Regions from separate parts of the Streptomyces sp. NPDC051218 genome, predicted to be linked through region 2. Evidence: riboswitches for the same ligand, from Rfam matches in the RefSeq annotation. Region 2 holds a riboswitch; each other region holds the start of a gene.

Region 1 (4,453 bases), on a different contig from region 2:
AGGGCAGGCCGACACGGATGAAGATCTCTTCGAAGACACGGGACTGCGCGTTCGTCCGGTAGAAGATCGCGACGTCGCCCGCCTTCGCGTCGCCCGCGTCGGTGAGCCGGTCGATCTCGTCGGCGACGAACTGCGCCTCGTCGTGCTCGGTGTCGGCGACGTAACCCGTGATGCCGGCGCCCGCGCCCGCGTTGGTCCACAGGTTCTTGGGGCGGCGGCTTTCGTTGCGCTCGATGACGGCGTTGGCCGCGGTCAGGATCGTCTGCGTGGAGCGGTAGTTCTGCTCCAGGAGGATCGTCGTCGCGTTCGGGTAGTCCTCCTCGAACTGGAGGATGTTGCGGATCGTCGCGCCGCGGAAGGCGTAGATCGACTGGTCCGCGTCACCCACGACACACAGCTCGGCGGGGTCGTCCCCCTCGCCTCCGGAGGGGCCGACCAGCTCGCGCACCAGGGCGTACTGGGCGTGATTGGTGTCCTGGTACTCGTCGACCATCACGTGGCGGAAGCGGCGGCGGTAGTGCTCGGCGACGTCCGGGAACGCGCGGAACATGTGGACCGTCGTCATGATCAGGTCGTCGAAGTCGAGGGCGTTCGCCTCGCGCAGTCGCGACTGGTACATCGCGTACGCCTGGGCGAGCGTCTTCTCGAAGCCGTCGGCGGCCTGCCCGGCGAAGGCCTCCTCGTCGATCAGCTCGTTCTTCAGGTTCGAGATCTTGGCGCTGAAGGACTTCGGCGGGAACTTCTTCGGGTCGATGTCCAGATCGCGGCAGACCAGCGCCATCAGCCGCTTGGAGTCCGCGGCGTCGTAGATCGAGAAGGACGAGGTGAAGCCGAGCTTCTTCGACTCGCGGCGCAGGATGCGGACACACGCGCTGTGGAACGTCGACACCCACATCGCGTTGGCCCGCGGCCCGACGAGCTGCTCGACGCGCTCCTTCATCTCGCCCGCGGCCTTGTTCGTGAACGTGATCGCCAGGATCTGTCCCGGGTGCACGTGCCGCTCGGCCAGGAGATACGCGATGCGGTGCGTCAGGACCCGGGTCTTGCCGGAGCCGGCGCCCGCGACGATGAGCAGCGGGGAGTCCGCGTGCACGACGGCCGCGCGCTGGTTCTCGTTCAGCCCGTCGAGCAGGGCGGCCGGGTCCAGCACGGGGCGGGGGGCGCCGCCGCGGTAGTGCGCGTCCCGGGGCACGGGCGCGTCGAACTTCCCGTCGAACAGATCATGCGGAACGGATTCCGGCGCACTGTCCTCGGGCGGCGGCGGGGGCTCCCCCTCCGAGGCCCGCGAGGGCTGGAGGTCCGCCAGGAAGCTGTCATCAAAGAGGCTGCTCATCGCCTCCCGAGTCTAGGCGGCCCCACTGACAACCCGCCCCGGGTTCCGGTCACGTCACTCCGCTTACGCCCCGCTCGCGGACGGTAACTCTCCGCTTCGGCACGACGTGCGCGCGTCAAGAGCTTCGTAAAGTAACGAAAACGTATCGGGCATATCGAACATCAACCTTCACACGGGCCACACGAGTTGGCTAGCGTGCTCCGCGGGCTGCTCGTACTCCCACCGGCGAACCCCGCCGGGAACGGGTGGCCTCCGCCGAGTTCGATCTCCTCGGAGCCGGGGACCCACGATGAACTTGGGGTGAATCGGTCCCGTACGAAGTACGGGACTGTAGGGCAACCTTCCGGAACCACCCGCCCGAACCCGACAGCTAACCCGGTAGGCGGTCTACGGAAGGAGTCGCCTCCCTTGGCGTCGCACCGCAAGCCGCGGACCCGCATTGCCGGCCTACGCACCGCCCCCGCCCTCGGCATCACGACGGCGGCCCTGACCTCCGTGGCCCTCCTGTCGCAGAGCGCGCAGGCGGCACCGTCCGCGCCCGGGAAGCCCAGCCTCGAAGAGGTGCAGAAGAAGGTCGACGACCTCTACCAGCAGGCGGGTGTGGCCACCCAGAAGTACAACTCGGTCAAGGAGCGCACCGACAAGCAGCGCAAGAAGGTCGACACCCTTCTCGACGATGTGGCCGAGCGCACCGACAAGCTGAACGAGGCCCGCCAGGAGCTGGGCACGTTCGCCGCGGCCCAGTACCGCACCGGCGGGGTCTCCGACACCGCCACGATGATGCTCGCCGAAGACCCGCAGGGGTACTTCGCCCAGAACCACCTGTCGGACCGGCTGACCGCGCGCCAGAAGAAGGCGGTCGACGACTACCAGACGCAGCAGGCCTCGGCGACGAAGCAGCGTACGAAGGCAGCCGAGAGCCTGGAGACGCTGAGCGACTCGCGGGACGAGCTCAAGACGAGCAAGAAGACCGTCCAGAAGAAGCTGGGCCAGGCGCGCACGCTGCTCTCGGATCTGACGGCCGAGGAGAAGGCGCGGCTCGCGGCGATCGAGAAGAAGAAGGAAGAAGAGGCCAAGCGCAAGGCCGCCGAGCTGGCCCGCAAGCAGGAGGCCGAGGCGGAGGCCAAGCGCAAGGCGGCGGAAGAGGCCGCGGCCAAGGAGCGCGAGAAGGACAAGGAGACCCCTGACGCGGGCTCCGGTTCGGACACGGGCTCGGGCACCGGCTCCGGCGCGGGCTCCGGTGACACGGACAGCGGTTACGCGACGAAGGCCGCGAAGGTGATCAACTTCGCCGAGGCCCAGATCGGCAAGCCGTACGTGTGGGGCGCCACAGGCCCCGACTCCTACGACTGCTCCGGGCTCACCCAGGACGCGTGGAAGGCCGCGGGGATCTCCCTGCCGCGTACGACGTGGGACCAGGTGAAGGTCGGCTCGACCGTGAAGACCGCCGATGCCAAGCCGGGTGACCTGGTCTTCTTCTACGACGACATCAGCCACGTGGGGATCTACATCGGCGACGGCAAGATGATCCACGCCCCGAAGCCGGGTGCGAACGTCCGCGTCGAGTCGATCTACTACATGCCGATCCACAGCGTGGTCCGCCCCGCGTAACCGGCACACCCTCGCTCCGTCACACCCTCACGAGAAACGGCCCTCCACGCGCGCGTGGAGGGCCGTTTCTCGTCGGTGGCGTCAGGTCCACAGGACCGCGATGAAGATGTTCACGACGGTCAGCAACCCGACGGCGCCGAACATCCCCTTGTCCACCTTCTCCTCGTCGCGCTTCACGTAGACCAGCGCGAGGATCACGATCAGGACGGCCATCTTGATGCCGATCTTGATGTTGTTGACGGGGTTGTCGTCCGCCTGGTTCAGGCCCACCAGGATCACGCCCGTGACGAGCATCGTGAGCGCGCCGTGCAGCATCGCGGGGCTGAAGCGGGCCGTGCCTTGGCCCATCTGCTTCATCTGGGTGAGGAAGCCGCCCAGGAGGGAGGCGATGCCGATGATGTGCAGGCCGACGAAGAGATGGGTGAGAACGTCCATGGTTCCGGAGCCTAGCCGGGGCCTTATCACCGCCCCGTAGCCAGGTGGGTCCCGAGCACCGCATCGGTCACGCGCCGATGCGAAGGGCGCCGGTCCGGCGGTTCGCACGGTCACGCGTGGCCACTGGACAACGCACTTCCGTCAGTTGCGCACAATCCGTCACTAACCCGTGACGGTCAGGTTTAGCGTCCTTCGTCAGGTGACCGGCTCCCCACCGCCGTCCGGACCAGGGGCGGCAGTCGGCCACCACCGCCGAGAATCCGGCGGCGGCCCGCTCCCCCTGTGCGGGCCGCTGCCGGAACCATAAGGAGCCCTCTACGTGGCAGCGCACCGCAAGCCGAAACAGCGCTCGCTCAGTGGCCATACGGCCCGCACCGCCGCCACCATCGCCCTCGCCGGGGCCGCCACGGCCACCGCCTTCGACGGCACGGGACATGCGGACCCGCGGCTCGGCCCGGCCGAGGTGAAGGCCAAGGTCGACGCGCTCTACCGCGAGGCCGAGGTCGCCACCGAGAAGTACAACGGCGCCAAGGAGAAGGCCGAGAGCGCCGAGAAGTCCCTGAGCGAGCTGCGTGACGAAGCGGCCCGCAAGACGGAGAAGCTCAACTCGGCGCGGGAGGGGCTCGGTTCGATCGCCACCGCGCAGTACCGGAGCGGCGGCATCGACCCGTCCGTCCAGCTCGCGCTCTCCTCCGACCCCGACCAGTACCTCGAACGCGCCGCGCTCGCCGACCGGGCCGACAGCCGCCAGGCCGCGACCGTCGCCGGCGTACAGAAGCAGCTCCAGGAGATCGACCAGCTGCGCACCGAGGCCGACGGCACCCTGACGCATCTCAAGTCCCGCCAGGCGGAGCTGAGCAAGCACAAGAAGACGGTCAACGGAAAGCTCGGCGCGGCCAAGCGGCTCCTGGCGCAGCTCACCGACGACCAGCGGGCGGAGCTCACGGGCGGGGACCGGGCATCCCGCGACGCGGGCCGTGACGGCGCTGCGGGCGCCCCTGACGCCCCCGCCAAGGCCCCCAACTCCCGTGCCTCAGCGGCCGTCTCGTACGCCTACAGCGCGCTCGGCAGCCC
Region 2 (4,453 bases):
GATGCATGCCGCACGCGAGCGCGGCCGCCGCTCCCCCGCTGCTGCCGCCCGCCGACCGCCGGAGGTCGTACGGGTTGCGGGTGGCCCCGAAGAGCGGGTTGACGGTGTGCGAACCGGCCGCGAACTCGGGCACGTTGGTCTTGCCGATGGTGATCGCCCCGGCGGCGCGGATGCGCTCGACGATCAACTCGTCCCGGTTGGGGACGTTGTCGGCGAGGAGCGGTGTCCCATACGTGGTCCGGATGCCGTGTGTGTCGTGGGTGTCCTTGTGGGCGACGGGCAGCCCGTGCAGCGGGCCGAGCGGTTCGCCGTGCGCGGCGGCCTCGTCGGCGGTGCGCGCTTCGTCGAGGGCGCGCTCCGCCACCACGGTCACCACCGCGTTGACGGGACCGTTGGCCTGCTCGATCCGCTCCAGGTGCGCCTGGACGACCTCGCGGGCCGACAGCTCCCGGGCGCGGATCCTGACGGCGAGTTCGCGGGCGGTGAGGTGGACGAGCGGGGCTTCAGGGCTCATTGGGCGACGCCTTCGGCTCGGGGCGGGAGATCACGACGAGGCGGAGCATGCCCACGCCGTCGCGCCACCTCACTCCTACGTTACGTACGTCCTGTACATTTTTTACGGAAGCCTTGGGGAGCATCCGACCCCGGCAGAGGAGAGACATGCCATGAACCGACCGTTCGCCCGCTATGTCCTGCCCGAGTTCACCGAGCGCACGAGCACCGGACAGCGGACCCTCGATCCGTACTCGAAGCTCCTGGAGGAGCGCATCGTCTTCTTGGGGACGCCGATCGACGACACGTCGGCCAACGATGTGATGGCGCAGTTCATGCACCTCGAATACCTGGCGCCCGAGCGCGACATCGCGCTCTACATCAACTCCCCCGGCGGCTCGTTCAGCGCGATGACCGCGATCTACGACACGATCCAGTTCGTCTCCTGCGACGTGGAGACGACCTGCCTGGGGCAGGCCGCGTCGGCGGCGGCGGTCCTGCTGGCCGCGGGCACACCCGGTAAGCGGCACGCGCTGCCCGGCGCCCGGGTCCTCATCCACCAGCCCTCACTCGCCGAGCCGGTGCACGGCCAGGCCTCCGATCTGGCGATCCAGGCCGACGAACTCCTGCGCACCCGCGCCCAACTGGAGAAGCTGCTCGTGCAACACACGGGGCAGAGCGCGGAACGCGTCCGCGACGACATCGAGCGGGACAAGATCCTCAGCGCGACCGAGGCAGTTGACTACGGCCTGGTGGACCGCATCGTCGCGAGCCGCAAGCCGTCCCCGCGCACCAAGGACGCGGGGTGAACCGGCGATGCTGCCACCCGAACTTCCTCCCCTGCCCGCACTCACGCGCGCCGAGGGCGAGTTGATCGACCGGTACCTCGAAGTGGTCGACCTGGTGGGCCGGATCAACCCGGCCCGCGCATCGGACACCTACGGCGGACTGCGCGCCGCCCAGGCCCTGGTCGGCAGCGCGACCGCCCTGCGGGACGCGCTGACGCTCATGCACCAGCGGGGCGAGAGCGCGGTGCACGCGCCGACGTTGGCACGGGCCCTGCGCGTGCTCGACGGGGAGCGGCGGTCCTGCCGGGTCACCGTGCCGCCCGCGACGGCGTCCTGAGCCCCCGTCACCCCCGGTCCGACGCCCGATGCGTCCCGGCCCGATCTCAAACGAACCAAACGGGCTACCTCGTTCGGCGTAGACAATCATCGTTTTTCGGGCTGTCTTCAGTTGCGTCAGATGTGTACGCGTGGGCCGGAATTACTCGTTCCGGTGCTGGTCGCACGATCGCCCTTCACCGCGACCGGACCACGAAACGGACCTTGTCCACCCGAACGGTTCAGCCGTGAGTAGCTTCACAAAAGGCCGTTTCGGCTCGGAATTTGCGCCCTTCACGGGTCAAGATCCCTTTCGACGACAAGCCCCCGCCACAGCGGCGGGGCGGTCCGGGCGGACGCCGAGTCCTGCCGCCGCCCGGATGACCGGTCGACATCGGTGCATCGGCAGGAGTGGAGGACCCAGGCATGACGGGTCGGTCCGGAGAGTCCGGACGCCGGCCCTTGGGGTGAAGCCGCACAGCGCGGCCGGGCAACTTTGTCAGCCCGAATCCGACAGGTCATCCTTCACAGGCGGTTGACGAAGGGTTGCGCATGACCGCGCTGCATCACGTCCCGTCGCTGCTCACCAGGGCCGGTTCGGTATCGGCCCTCACACTCGCCGTCGTAGGCGGGACCATCGTGGCCCCAGGGCTCACGTCGGAGGCAGAGGCCGCGACACACGGGACCAAGGCGCTCAAGATCGCCGCCTCCAAGAAGGGCTCCCCGTACGGCTACGGAGCGACGGGACCGAACCGGTTCGACTGCTCCGGCCTGACCCAGTACTCGTTCAAGCGCGCGGGCAAGAAACTGCCACGCACCGCCGGACAGCAGTACAACAAGACCCGCCACATCTCGGCATCCAATCGCACCCGCGGTGACCTGGTCTTCTTCCACTCCGGCCGGAACGTCTACCACGTCGGGATCTACGCGGGCAAGGGCCGGATCTGGCACGCCCCGAAGTCGAACACCGTGGTGCGGCTCGAGAAGATCTGGACGAAGAGCGTCTCCTACGGGCGGGTGCGCTGATGGCCCGTCACTGATCGCCGGTCACAGGCTCGGCCTGGGGCGGTGGCGGCGGCCCGCACGGCCGCCACCACCGCTCGCCCGACCCTCCGTCAGGCCCTCCGCCAAGCCCTCCGACCGGCGCGCCCGCCAGGCGTGGAGCACGTCGACGCGGATACTCGTGCGCCATGGCCGAAAACAACAGCTCCTCCACCGGGGGCGGACCGTCCCGCAACGAGACGCGCTTCGAACGCGCCGATCGCAATTTCGCGGAGATCCTCCAGGAACTGCGGGTCACGCAGGCCGGGGTGCAGATCCTTTTCGCCTTCCTGCTGACGCTCGCCTTCACCGAGCGCTTCCCCTCGCTCGACACGATGCAGCGCGCCACGTATGTGACCACGCTGCTGCTCGCCGTGCTCGCCGCGGCGTTGTTCACCGCTCCGGCAGCCGTGCACAGGTCGCTGTTCGGGCAGCGGGCCAAGCCGCTGATCGTGCGCGTGTCGTCCCGCCTCGCCGGCATCGGCCTCGGTGTCCTGGTGTTCGCGGTCTCCGGCGCCGTGCTCCTGGTCGTCGACGTGGCGGTGGGCCGAACCGGCGGGATCATCGCCGCCGCGGGCACGATGGTGGTGTGTGCGGGCCTGTGGGGCCTGCTCCCCCTCCTGGTGCGTGGCGCGGCGGACAAGACCGAGGGCCGGGGTGACGACGGCAAGGAATCGGCCACGTCGGACGGCGTCAGGCCAGCAGGGCCTCGGTGAGGAGCACCACGCCGAGGACGCTGAGCGCCGCGCCGGTGCCGCCCTCGATGGCACGGGCCGTACGCGGCCTGCGCAACCACCGCCCGAGCCGGTCGACCAGGACGGCGACGACCGGGAACCACACCAGGGCGAGGGCCACGATGATGGACGCGAGCAGCAGCGTCCTCGGCATCGCGGGGCTGCCCGCGGGCACGAACTGGGGCAGCACGCTGAGGAAGGTGATGGGCGCCTTCGGGTTGAGGGCGTTGGTGAAGAAGCCCTGCCGCAGACTGCCCCCGGCCACCGCCTGCTCCACGCCGTCCCGCGGCCCGAAGTCTTCGAGCGGTCGCGCGGCCGACCGCAGGGCGCGACAGCCGAGGTACAGCACATAAGCCCCGCCCGCGGCCTGCAACGCCCGGAAGAGGGTGGGTACCGCCGCGAGGACCGCCGCGACCCCGGCCACCGCGAGCGCCGTGTGCACCAGGAGCCCGCCCGCCACACCGATCGCGCAGGCGACTCCGGCACGGCGGGAGGTGAGGGCGTTGCGCACCACGACGGCGAAGTCGGCACCCGGCATGGCGACCATGCCCGCGGCGACTCCGGTGAAGGTGACCAATTGTGCGTCCATGGCATCCACCCTGCCGTTCTTCTGCCTTCAGCAGGTATGTGGAATATCCTGAGTCAGCCTTAAGCAGGCGTTTACCCCCACGCCGACGGACCGCCCCACCGCCGCCGGCTCCTGCACCGGGAGCGACCATGTACGACCCGACGCGGCTCGCCGCACTGGTGGCCGTCTCCGAGGCCGGGTCGATCACCCGCGCCGCCGAGCGCCTCGGCTACACCGTGCCCGCCCTCTCCCAGCAGCTGGCCAAGCTCGAACGGGAGGCGGGCACCGCGCTCCTGGTACGGCATCACCGCGGGGCGCGGCTGACCGGTGCGGGTGAGCTGCTGCTCGCGCGGGCGCGCCGGGTCCTGGACGAGATGGAACAGGCCCGGCACGAACTGGCCCGGCTCGCGGGGCTCTCCGGCGGCAGGCTGCGGGTGGGGACGTTCACCACGGCCGGGATCCATCTGGTGCCGCCCGCGCTGACCGCGTTCCGCCGCGCCCATCCGGACGTCGAT
Region 3 (4,453 bases), on a different contig from region 2:
ACGAGCCCATCGCCCCCGAGGCCGACGAAGCCACCGACGAGGACGAAGAGGAGGCGGCGAAGTGAGCGAGGCCGCAACGATGCAGTTCCACCCGCAGCCCCAGGCGGGCACCGCACGGCCGTGGGCCTTCCCCGCGCCCGAGCGCGCCACCCTGGACAACGGCCTCACCGTGCTGCGTTGCCACCGCCCCGGCCAGCAGGTCGTCGCCGTGGAGGTCCACCTCGAAGCCCCGCTCGAAGCAGAGCCCGCGGGCCTGGACGGCGTCGCCACCATCATGGCGAGGGCCTTCAACGAAGGCACCGACAAGCACTCCGCCGAGGACTTCGCCGCCGAACTCGACCGCTGCGGCGCCACCATGGACGCGCACGCCGACCACCCCGGCGTCCGTGTCTCCCTCGAAGTCCCGCTCTCGCGCCTCCCGAAGGCGCTCGGCCTGCTCTCCGACGCCCTGCGTGCTCCCGCCTTCGCGGACAGCGAGATCGAACGCCTCGTACGCAACCGCCTGGACGAGATCCCGCACGAGGCCGCGAACCCGGGGCGCCGCGCCGCCAAGGAGCTGTCCCGGCAGCTCTTCCCGGCGACCTCCCGCATGTCGCGCCCCCGCCAGGGCACCGAGGAGACGGTCACGGCCATCGACTCGGCCGCGGTGCGCACCTTCTACGAGAAGCACGTGCGTCCCGCGACGGCGACCGCCGTGATCGTGGGCGACCTGACCGGCGTCGACCTGGACGCCGTCCTCGCCGACACCATCGGCGCCTGGACGGGTGGCACCGCCGAGCCGCGTCCGGTGCCCCCGGTGACCGCGGACGACACCGGACGTGTCGTCATCGTGGACCGCCCGGGAGCCGTCCAGACGCAGTTGCTCATCGGCCGCGTGGGCCCGGACCGGCACGACCGCGTGTGGCCCGCGCAGGTGCTCGGCACGTACTGCCTGGGCGGCACCCTCACCTCACGCCTGGACCGCGTCCTGCGCGAGGAGAAGGGATACACCTACGGCGTACGGTCGTTCGCCCAGGTCCTGCGTTCCGCTCCGGACGGCAGCGGCGCGGCGATGCTCGCCATCAGCGGCTCCGTGGACACCGAGTCCACCGGCCCGGCCCTCGACGACCTGTGGAAGGTCCTGCGCACCCTCGCCGCCGACGGCCTCACGGACGCCGAGCGCGACGTCGCCGTGCAGAACCTGGTGGGCGTCGCCCCGCTCAAGTACGAGATGGCGGCGTCCGTCGCGGCCACCCTCGCCGACCAGGTCGAGCAGCACCTGCCGGACGACTTCCAGGCCCAGCTGTACCGCCAGTTGGCCGAGACCGGCACCGTGGAGGCCACCGCCGCCGTGGTGAGCGCCTTCCCCGTGGACCGTCTGGTGACGGTGCTCGTGGGAGACGCGTCGCAGATCGAGGAGCCCGTCAGGGCGCTCGGCATCGGTGAAGTGAGTGTGGTCACGGGGTGAGTGCGGGGTGCGCCTGAACTGAGTGATAGTCAGGACATATCGGGACCCCAGTGGCGGGAAAACGCTGCTGGGGTCCTCATATGTCCGAATTAGTATGGAGGTTACGTGTCTGACCTGTGGCGTGCGCTACAAAAGCTCTGATCCGTTTGTCGTTTGAAAGATGACCCGCTTAGCGTCTGGTCCGGCTGTTCGTCATGCAGTACGCCGCGCCCGCGGCACCGGACAGTCATCGCCGAGTCCCCGTACGGCGCGAGCCAGGGGAGCCGGGGACCCACATGTCCCTTGGGGTGAATCGGGAACCTCGCCGTGAGGTGAGGGACTCGTAGGAGACCTTCCTGCTCCGAACCCGTCAGCTAACCCGGTAGGCGAGAAGGAAGGAAAGGATCAGCCGCTTCATGGCGTTCACCCGTGCCACCGGGAAGCACCGTCGCCCGAGCCGCCTCACGCGTACGACCGCGAACGTGGCGGGCGTCGCCGCCCTCACCACCACCGGTGTCATCGGAGGCCTGGCCGCTCCGGCGCTCGCCGCCGACGACGCGGTGACTCCCCAGCACACCGGCCTCACCCAGGCGATCTCCGTGGGCGACTCGCTCGCCCAGAGCGTCGACGCGCAGGCCGCTGCCCAGCAGCAGGCCGCCGACGACGCCGCAGCGGCCAAGAAGGCCGAAGAGGCCGCCAAGAAGAAGGCCGAGGAGGCCAAGCGCAAGGCCGAGGCCGAGGCGAAGGCCAAGGCCAAGAAGGAGCGCGAGGCCAAGGAGCGTGCCGCGCGCGAGGCCGAGCGCAAGCGCCTCAACAGCTACGTGTCGCCGATCACCGGCTCGTCCATCTCCACGGGTTACCAGACCGGTGGCGCCATGTGGTCCTCCGGCAGTCACACCGGCGTCGACTTCCACGCCGCGTCCGGCACCTCGGTCCACGCGGTCGGCTCCGGCACCGTCGTCGAGGCCGGCTGGGGCGGCGCCTACGGCAACAACGTGGTCATCAAGATGAACGACGGCACGTACACCCAGTACGGCCACATGTCGTCCCTCGGTGTCACGGTCGGCCAGGCGGTCACTCCGGGCCAGCAGATCGGCCTCTCCGGCTCCACCGGCAACTCCAGCGGCCCGCACCTCCACTTCGAGGCCCGCACCGGCGCGGACTACGGCACGGACATCGACCCCGTCTCGTACCTCCGCTCGCACGGCGTCAACGTCTGATCCCGGAGATCCAAGGCGGTCGCACGAAGCGCACCTGATTCACCGAAAGCCCCGGCTCGTCGAGAGCCGGGGCTTTCGCCGTTCCCGTATCTCCGTTGGCCAAAAGTATCCCCGGATTTCGGCCGACCATCGGAAATTCGGCGGCTCTGCAATAGAGTCGCCGAACAGGCGTCGACAGACCGCGTTTCGCGGGGATTAAGGCGGAGGTCAGTCATGCGCATTCCCGCGCACTCGGTATGCACGGCCATCCGGGACGACATCGTCTCCGGTGTCTACGAACGGGGCGGCCGGCTCACCGAGGAACTGCTCGCGCGCCGCTACGGGGTCTCCCGCGTCCCCGTCCGTGAGGCCCTGCGCACCCTGGAGGCCGAGGGCTTCGTCGTCACGCGCCGGCACGCGGGCGCGTGTGTCGCCGAGCCCACCGAACAGGACGCTGCCGACCTCCTGGAGGTCCGCGCGCTCCTGGAGCCGCTGGGCGCGGCCCGCGCCGCACAGCGCCGCACGGAGGCGCACCTGAAGGTCCTGCGCGGCCTCGTCAGGCTCGGCCAGGAGCGATCGAGGCGCGGCCGGAGCGAGGATCTGCGTTCCCTGGGCGGCTGGTTCCACGAGACGCTCGCCCAGGCGTCCGGCAGCCCCGGCCTCACGGCACTGCTCACCCAGCTCCGGCACAAGATCGCCTGGATGTACGTGGTCGAGGCGTCGGCCGCCCCCGCGGAGGCCTGGGCGGAGCACGCCGCGATAGTCGACGCGGTCGCCCGCGGGGACGCGGAGCGGGCCCGTGCGCTCACCGCGCAGCACACGGAGCGGACGGCAGCCGCGCACCGGCCGCGGTTCGTGCGCCAGCTCTCCGGCGTGAGGGGTTCGCAACCTTCCGTAAACACAGCGGGTCTGCGCCTTTAACAAAGGCGCCGTATACAAAGAAGTGCATAGAAGTGCTATTGGGCGGGGCATTATTTCTGCTGCCCGAATAGCGGAAAGAAAACACTGAAGGGCCCACCCCTATTTCGGGGCAGGCCCTTCGGCGTATGAGTAACAGTCTTTATCAGACGGTCTCGGGAAGCTCCTCGAGGCCGTCCGCGACCAGCTTCGCCAGACGGTCGAGAGCGGCGTCCGCGCCCTCGGCGTCGGAGGCGAGGGTGATCTCCTCGCCACCCTGCGCGCCCAGGCCGAGCACCGCGAGCATGGAGGCGGCGTTCACGGGGTTGCCGTCAGCCTTGGCGATCGTCACGGGGACGCCGGCGGCGGTGGCCGCGCGGACGAAGATGGAGGCGGGTCGGGCGTGAAGGCCCTCGGCCCAGCCGACGTTGACGCGGCGCTCAGCCATGTGTTGCTGCCCTTCCAGATGTCTCACAGTTGTCTAGACCAGTGTCTCATGCCGTCGCGAGTGCTCCGCCGGCCGATCGTCCGTACCGTGCCGACCGATGGTCCGTCCTCCGTCGACCGTACGTCCTCGTGCCGCGGGGCCCTCGTCCCGCCTTCGACGTCTCCTAGCCTGCCCCGGCCATGGCGCCGCCGCGACCCGTACTCTGGGCCCATGCAGACCCCGTCGGACCGGCACGCATACCCCTCCCACTGGGAAGCCGACGTCGTCCTGCGTGACGGAGGCACCGCCCGGATCAGGCCGATCACTGCCGAGGACGCGGACCGCCTGGTCAGCTTCTACGAGCAGGTCTCGGACGAGTCGAAGTACTACCGCTTCTTCGCGCCCTACCCCCGCCTGTCCGCCAAGGACGTGCACCGCTTCACCCATCACGACCAGGTGGACCGGGTGGGTCTGGCGGCCACCGTGGGCGGTGAGTTCATCGCC
Region 4 (4,453 bases), on a different contig from region 2:
CCTGCGCATCGTGCGCGCCGAACTGCCCGCGTACGTGATCGCCGGCTGGCTCACCGCGCCCGAGCCGTACGCCCTCGGCACGATGCGCGCCCGCACCCTCGCCCGCGACTACGCCTCGTACACCCAGGGCAAGGCGGCGGCGCGCACGGTCGCCCAGTACGAGACGTACGCGACGTCTCTGGCGCTCCTGCGTCACCGCGGGCGCCGGGGCCGCGCGGGCGGCGACTTCGTCGTACGGGAGCGGGAGTTGCTGCACGCGCTGTGGGAGCGCCGCGAGGCCGCCCGGCCCGCCCTGGCCTACGCGGCGCAGGCGACGGCACCGGTGCCCGTACCGATGCCGCCTCCCTACGGATACCGGCAGCCGCACGGACACCAGCAGCCGTACGGATATCAGCAGCCCCATCCCCAGCAGCCGCCGTACGGATATCCGTACGCCCAGCCGGCGATGCCCTACCCCGCGTACAACCCCTACCGCGGCTAGGCGGAAGCCGCCGTGAGCGCCGACACCTCGGCCTCCGTCAGTTCGAGCTCCCCCACCGCGAGCAGCGCGGGCAGCTGTTCGACCGTACGGGCCGACGCGATCGGCGCCGCCACCGTCGGCTGCGCGGCGAGCCACGCGAGGGCCACGGTCGCGACCTCGGCGCCGCGCGCCTGGGCGACCTGGTCGAGGGCGGCGAGCACGCGCAGGCCGCGGTCGGTGTCCAGGTGCTTGCCCGCGCCCTCGGCCCGCGCGCTGTCGACCTGCGCACCCGGGCGGTACTTGCCGGTCAGGAAGCCGGAGGCCAGCGCGTAGTACGGGACGGCGGCCAGGCCGGAGCGCGAGGCGACCTGCTCCAGCGGTCCCTCGTACGTGTCGCGCGAGACGAGGTTGTAGTGCGGCTGGAGGACCGAGTAGCGGGCGAGGCCCTCGCGGTCGGAGAAGTCGAGGAACTCCTGGAGCCGCTCGGGGGTCACGTTCGACGCGGCGATGGCGCGCACCTTGCCGGACGTCACCAGCTCGTCGAGGGCGCCGATGATCTCCTCGACGGGGACGGTCGGGTCGTCGTAGTGCGTGTAGAAGAGGTCGATGTAGTCGGTGCGCAGGCGGCGCAGCGACTCCTCGACACCGGACTTGATGGTGTTCGCGGACAGGCCCTTGTAGTCGGGGTGGGCGCCGACCTTGGTGGCGAGCACGACGTCGGAGCGGTTGCCGCGCGCGGCGAGCCAGTTGCCGATGACCGTCTCGGACTCGCCGCCCTTGTTGCCGGGCACCCAGGCCGAGTAGACGTCGGCGGTGTCGACGAAGTTGCCGCCCGCGGCGGTGTAGGCGTCGAGCACGGAGAAGGACTGCGCCTCGTCGGCCGTCCAGCCGAAGACGTTGCCACCCAGGGCGAGCGGGAAGACCTCGAGGTCGGACGAGCCAAGCTTGCGGAGAGAAGTCATACGGGGCTCAACGCCTGTACGGACCACGGAATTCCGCCCAGCGGGATGCCGATTCCATCCGGGCACGGGCAGTGGGTACGCCGAACCGGCAGCCCTGGCGCCGGGGGGTTGGCGCCAGGACCGCCGGGGTTCGGGGTTACCTCAGAGGGACTGGCCCTTGCCGCGCAGCCACGCCGCCGGGTCGACCCCGGTGGAGTCGCCGCCCGGGTGGACCTCCAGGTGGAGGTGGGCGCCGGTGACGTTGCCGGTCGCGCCGACGCGGCCGATGGTCTCGCCGGTGGTGACCTTCTGGCCCGCGCTGACGTTCATCGAGGACTGGTGGCAGAGCCACAGCTCGGTGCCGTCGTCGAGTTCGAGGATCGTGCGGTAGCCGTAGGCCCCCGCCCAGCCGGCCTCCTTGATGGTGCCGGAGTGGATGGCCTTGATGGGCGTGCCCGTGGGAGCCGCGAAGTCCAGGCCCGTGTGGTAGCCGGAGGACCACATGGAGCCGGGCTGACCGAAGGTGCCGGTGAGCGTGTACGAGGCGACGGGAAGGGTGAAGCTCTTCGCGAGCTTGGCCAGGCGCTCCGCCTCGGCCTTCTTCTTCGCGGCGGCCTCGGCCTTCTTCTTGGCGGCTGCCTTCTCGGCGGCGATCTTCTTCTCGGCCGCGGACTGCTTGGCGGCGGCCTGCGCGGCGGCCTCCTTGACGGCTGCTTCTTCGGCCGCCTTCTGGACGGCGTCGTCCGCCTGGTCCTGCTGGTTCTCGGCCTGCTCCATGATGCGGGCCCGCAGTGCCTCGCCCGCGTCCGTGGTGCCCTGCTCGGCGTCGGCGGTGCTGACTCCGGCGGCGCTCAGGGGCGCCGCGGCCACGGCCACGTTCTGGCCCGCGGCGGCGGAGTTGTCGGAGTCGTCGGATATCAAGGACCCCACGCCCGGAAGCGACTTGGCCTCCGGCAGCGAGTCCGTGACGGCCGAGAGGTCCGGCATCTCGATGGCCACCGGGGGCTTGCCGCCCTGCGCGGTGGCGATGCCGCCCGCGCCGACGGCGGCGATGACGCCTACGCCGAGAACCGTGGAGCTGCGGGCGAGCCCGCCACCGCTCCGCTTGTGGACGCGGTGCCTGCCGCGGACGGGACGGATGGACTCCTCGGTGGGATTCCATTCCTCCCAGGAAGAATCATCGTCGTACCCACCGAAATCGTCGTCGTTCGGTACGTACACGCCTTGGGGGGCAGGGCGGTTGGACGCCACTGGGGCGCACTCCTTTCCTTCCTTCTCGCCTACCGGGTTAGCTGACGGGTTCGGAGCAGGAAGGTCTCCTACGAACATCTGGCACGGAGGCACAGATGCCCGATTCACCCCAATTAGTGGTTCCCCGGCTCCCTTTCGGGATTAGGCGCGTGCGCGCGGAGCCGACTCGAGTGACGGCTGGGACGACCGCGCTGCGTTATCGAACGTTAATAGACAGCAGGGTCGTATTCCAAGCTGTTCCGACTGATCGTTAACGGCTTTGGCCCGTACTTATCGGGACACGGGGGTCCGGAACGGGGCGAGTTGACCCCACTTCTTCACGCACCGGAGCTTCACATCTCCTTGACAGTGCGTCAGTTGTTATGCGGAGTGGTGTCCTTCGGTCACGGCTGGTGACATCGGCCGCCGCACCGCGAGCAGTGCCATGTCGTCGGTTGCTCCGCCGCCGGTGTGCCGCCGCACCTCCTCGACGAGTGTCGCCAGGAGCGCGTCGGGTCCGTGGGGCCCCGGGAAGATCCGGCCGCCGAGCCGGGCGGCGGGGTTGTAGAACTCACCCCGGACGTCACGCGCCTCGGAGAGCCCGTCGGTGTAGAGCAGCAGCATCGCCCCCGGCGGGAACTCCGTCTCGTCCGCGCGGTCCGGCCAGGCACCCAGTTCCCCCATCCCGAGCGGCAGCGCGGGCTCGGTGGCGGCCAGGACGCACAGCCGCCCGTCACCGCGCAGGAGCAGCGGCCCCGGGTGCCCGCGGTTGATCAGACGCACCAGACCGTCGCCGTGCGAGATCTCCGCGAGCACGGCGGTGGTGAACCCCTCGAAGGCGTCGAGCCCGTCGCGCCGCGTGCCCTCCCGCGCGAGGGCGCGCTCCAGGCGCTGCGCCACGGCCTCCAGCGTGGACTCCTGCTCGGCGGCCTCCCGGAACGCCCCGATCACGACGGCGACGGCCGCCACCGCGCCCATTCCCTTGCCCCGTACGTCGCCGACGATGACGCGTACGCCGTGCGGTGTGTCCTGCACGGCGTACAGGTCACCCCCGATGAAGGCGTCGGCCTCCGCCGCCTCGTACCGCGCCGCGACGTCGAGGCCGCCGATCCGTGGGTCCGGCTGCGGCAGTACGGCGCGCTGGGCGGCCTCGGCGATGGAGCGGGCGGAGGCGAGCTGTTCGTCGCTGCGGCGTACGACACGGTTGATGAGCACGGCGAGGACGGCGACGGTCACCACCGTGATCAGCTCGGTGACGGCCTCCACGTCGGTGGTGGTGTCGTTCTTGAAGTGCAGGGCGAGCACCGCGGCACAGGAGCCGACGCCGATGAGGGCGGTGCTGATCAGCGAGTAGAAGGGCGCCGCGACGAGCGGGGCGGCGGTGAAGAGGGGCACGGCGGTGAACCTGGGCGGGGTCGACACGTCGTAGACGACCCCGACGACGATGAGCAGCAGGGGAAGAGCCCGTACGAGCGCCCGCTCGTGCCGGACATCGGGACGCTTGCCGCCCCCGCCACTTCCTCCTCGCTGCCCCACTCACTCAGGGTTCCCGGAGCGGCGGCTCGGGGCGACCGGTGTGGGCCGAGCGGGGTACGCCGAAGGCCCGGATCCATTTCTGGATCCGGGCCTTCGGTCTTCAGTAGCGGGGACAGGATTTGAACCTGCGACCTCTGGGTTATGAGCCCAGCGAGCTACCGAGCTGCTCCACCCCGCGCCGTTGAATGCAACTCTACGCCATCAGAGGGAGTGAAAGCGAACCGGCTGCGCGACGGCCGCTCGCTCAGGCGTTCTCCGCGTGCGTCAGCGTCTCCCAGGCCACGAA

The links. A riboswitch is a leader RNA that binds a small molecule or an ion and turns the genes downstream of it on or off. The one in region 2 is predicted to bind cyclic di-AMP.
Positions count from the first base shown of each region.
Region 1: it holds a riboswitch for cyclic di-AMP, as region 2 does, so the genes downstream of both, ACIBCK_RS26950 (NlpC/P60 family protein) here and ACIBCK_RS24465 (C40 family peptidase) in region 2, are expected to answer to the same signal.
Region 3: it holds a riboswitch for cyclic di-AMP, as region 2 does, so the genes downstream of both, ACIBCK_RS13150 (M23 family metallopeptidase) here and ACIBCK_RS24465 (C40 family peptidase) in region 2, are expected to answer to the same signal.
Region 4: it holds a riboswitch for cyclic di-AMP, as region 2 does, so the genes downstream of both, ACIBCK_RS32055 (M23 family metallopeptidase) here and ACIBCK_RS24465 (C40 family peptidase) in region 2, are expected to answer to the same signal.

Region 1 is NZ_JBITEU010000009.1:249,599-254,051, reverse strand. It holds gene pcrA (DNA helicase PcrA) at 1-1,333, opposite strand, end outside; cyclic di-AMP (ydaO/yuaA leader) riboswitch at 1,577-1,734, shown strand; gene ACIBCK_RS26950 (NlpC/P60 family protein) at 1,742-2,944, shown strand; gene ACIBCK_RS26945 (hypothetical protein) at 3,026-3,379, opposite strand; gene ACIBCK_RS26940 (NlpC/P60 family protein) at 3,699-4,453, shown strand, end outside.
Region 2 is NZ_JBITEU010000008.1:212,470-216,922, forward strand. It holds gene ACIBCK_RS24450 (amidase) at 1-514, opposite strand, end outside; gene ACIBCK_RS24455 (ATP-dependent Clp protease proteolytic subunit) at 666-1,301, shown strand; gene ACIBCK_RS24460 (hypothetical protein) at 1,309-1,617, shown strand; cyclic di-AMP (ydaO/yuaA leader) riboswitch at 1,972-2,144, shown strand; gene ACIBCK_RS24465 (C40 family peptidase) at 2,148-2,621, shown strand; gene ACIBCK_RS24470 (DUF6328 family protein) at 2,786-3,352, shown strand; gene ACIBCK_RS24475 (LysE family translocator) at 3,330-3,959, opposite strand; gene ACIBCK_RS24480 (LysR family transcriptional regulator) at 4,088-4,453, shown strand, end outside.
Region 3 is NZ_JBITEU010000003.1:486,563-491,015, reverse strand. It holds gene ACIBCK_RS13160 (M16 family metallopeptidase) at 1-65, shown strand, start outside; gene ACIBCK_RS13155 (pitrilysin family protein) at 62-1,447, shown strand; cyclic di-AMP (ydaO/yuaA leader) riboswitch at 1,668-1,830, shown strand; gene ACIBCK_RS13150 (M23 family metallopeptidase) at 1,843-2,646, shown strand; gene ACIBCK_RS13145 (GntR family transcriptional regulator) at 2,860-3,546, shown strand; gene ACIBCK_RS13140 (HPr family phosphocarrier protein) at 3,689-3,970, opposite strand; gene ACIBCK_RS13135 (GNAT family N-acetyltransferase) at 4,181-4,453, shown strand, end outside.
Region 4 is NZ_JBITEU010000011.1:396,806-401,258, reverse strand. It holds gene ACIBCK_RS32065 (PrsW family intramembrane metalloprotease) at 1-481, shown strand, start outside; gene ACIBCK_RS32060 (aldo/keto reductase) at 478-1,422, opposite strand; gene ACIBCK_RS32055 (M23 family metallopeptidase) at 1,564-2,652, opposite strand; cyclic di-AMP (ydaO/yuaA leader) riboswitch at 2,664-2,810, opposite strand; gene ACIBCK_RS32050 (PP2C family protein-serine/threonine phosphatase) at 3,013-4,167, opposite strand; tRNA gene ACIBCK_RS32045 (tRNA-Met) at 4,272-4,345, opposite strand; gene ACIBCK_RS32040 (alginate lyase family protein) at 4,412-4,453, opposite strand, start outside.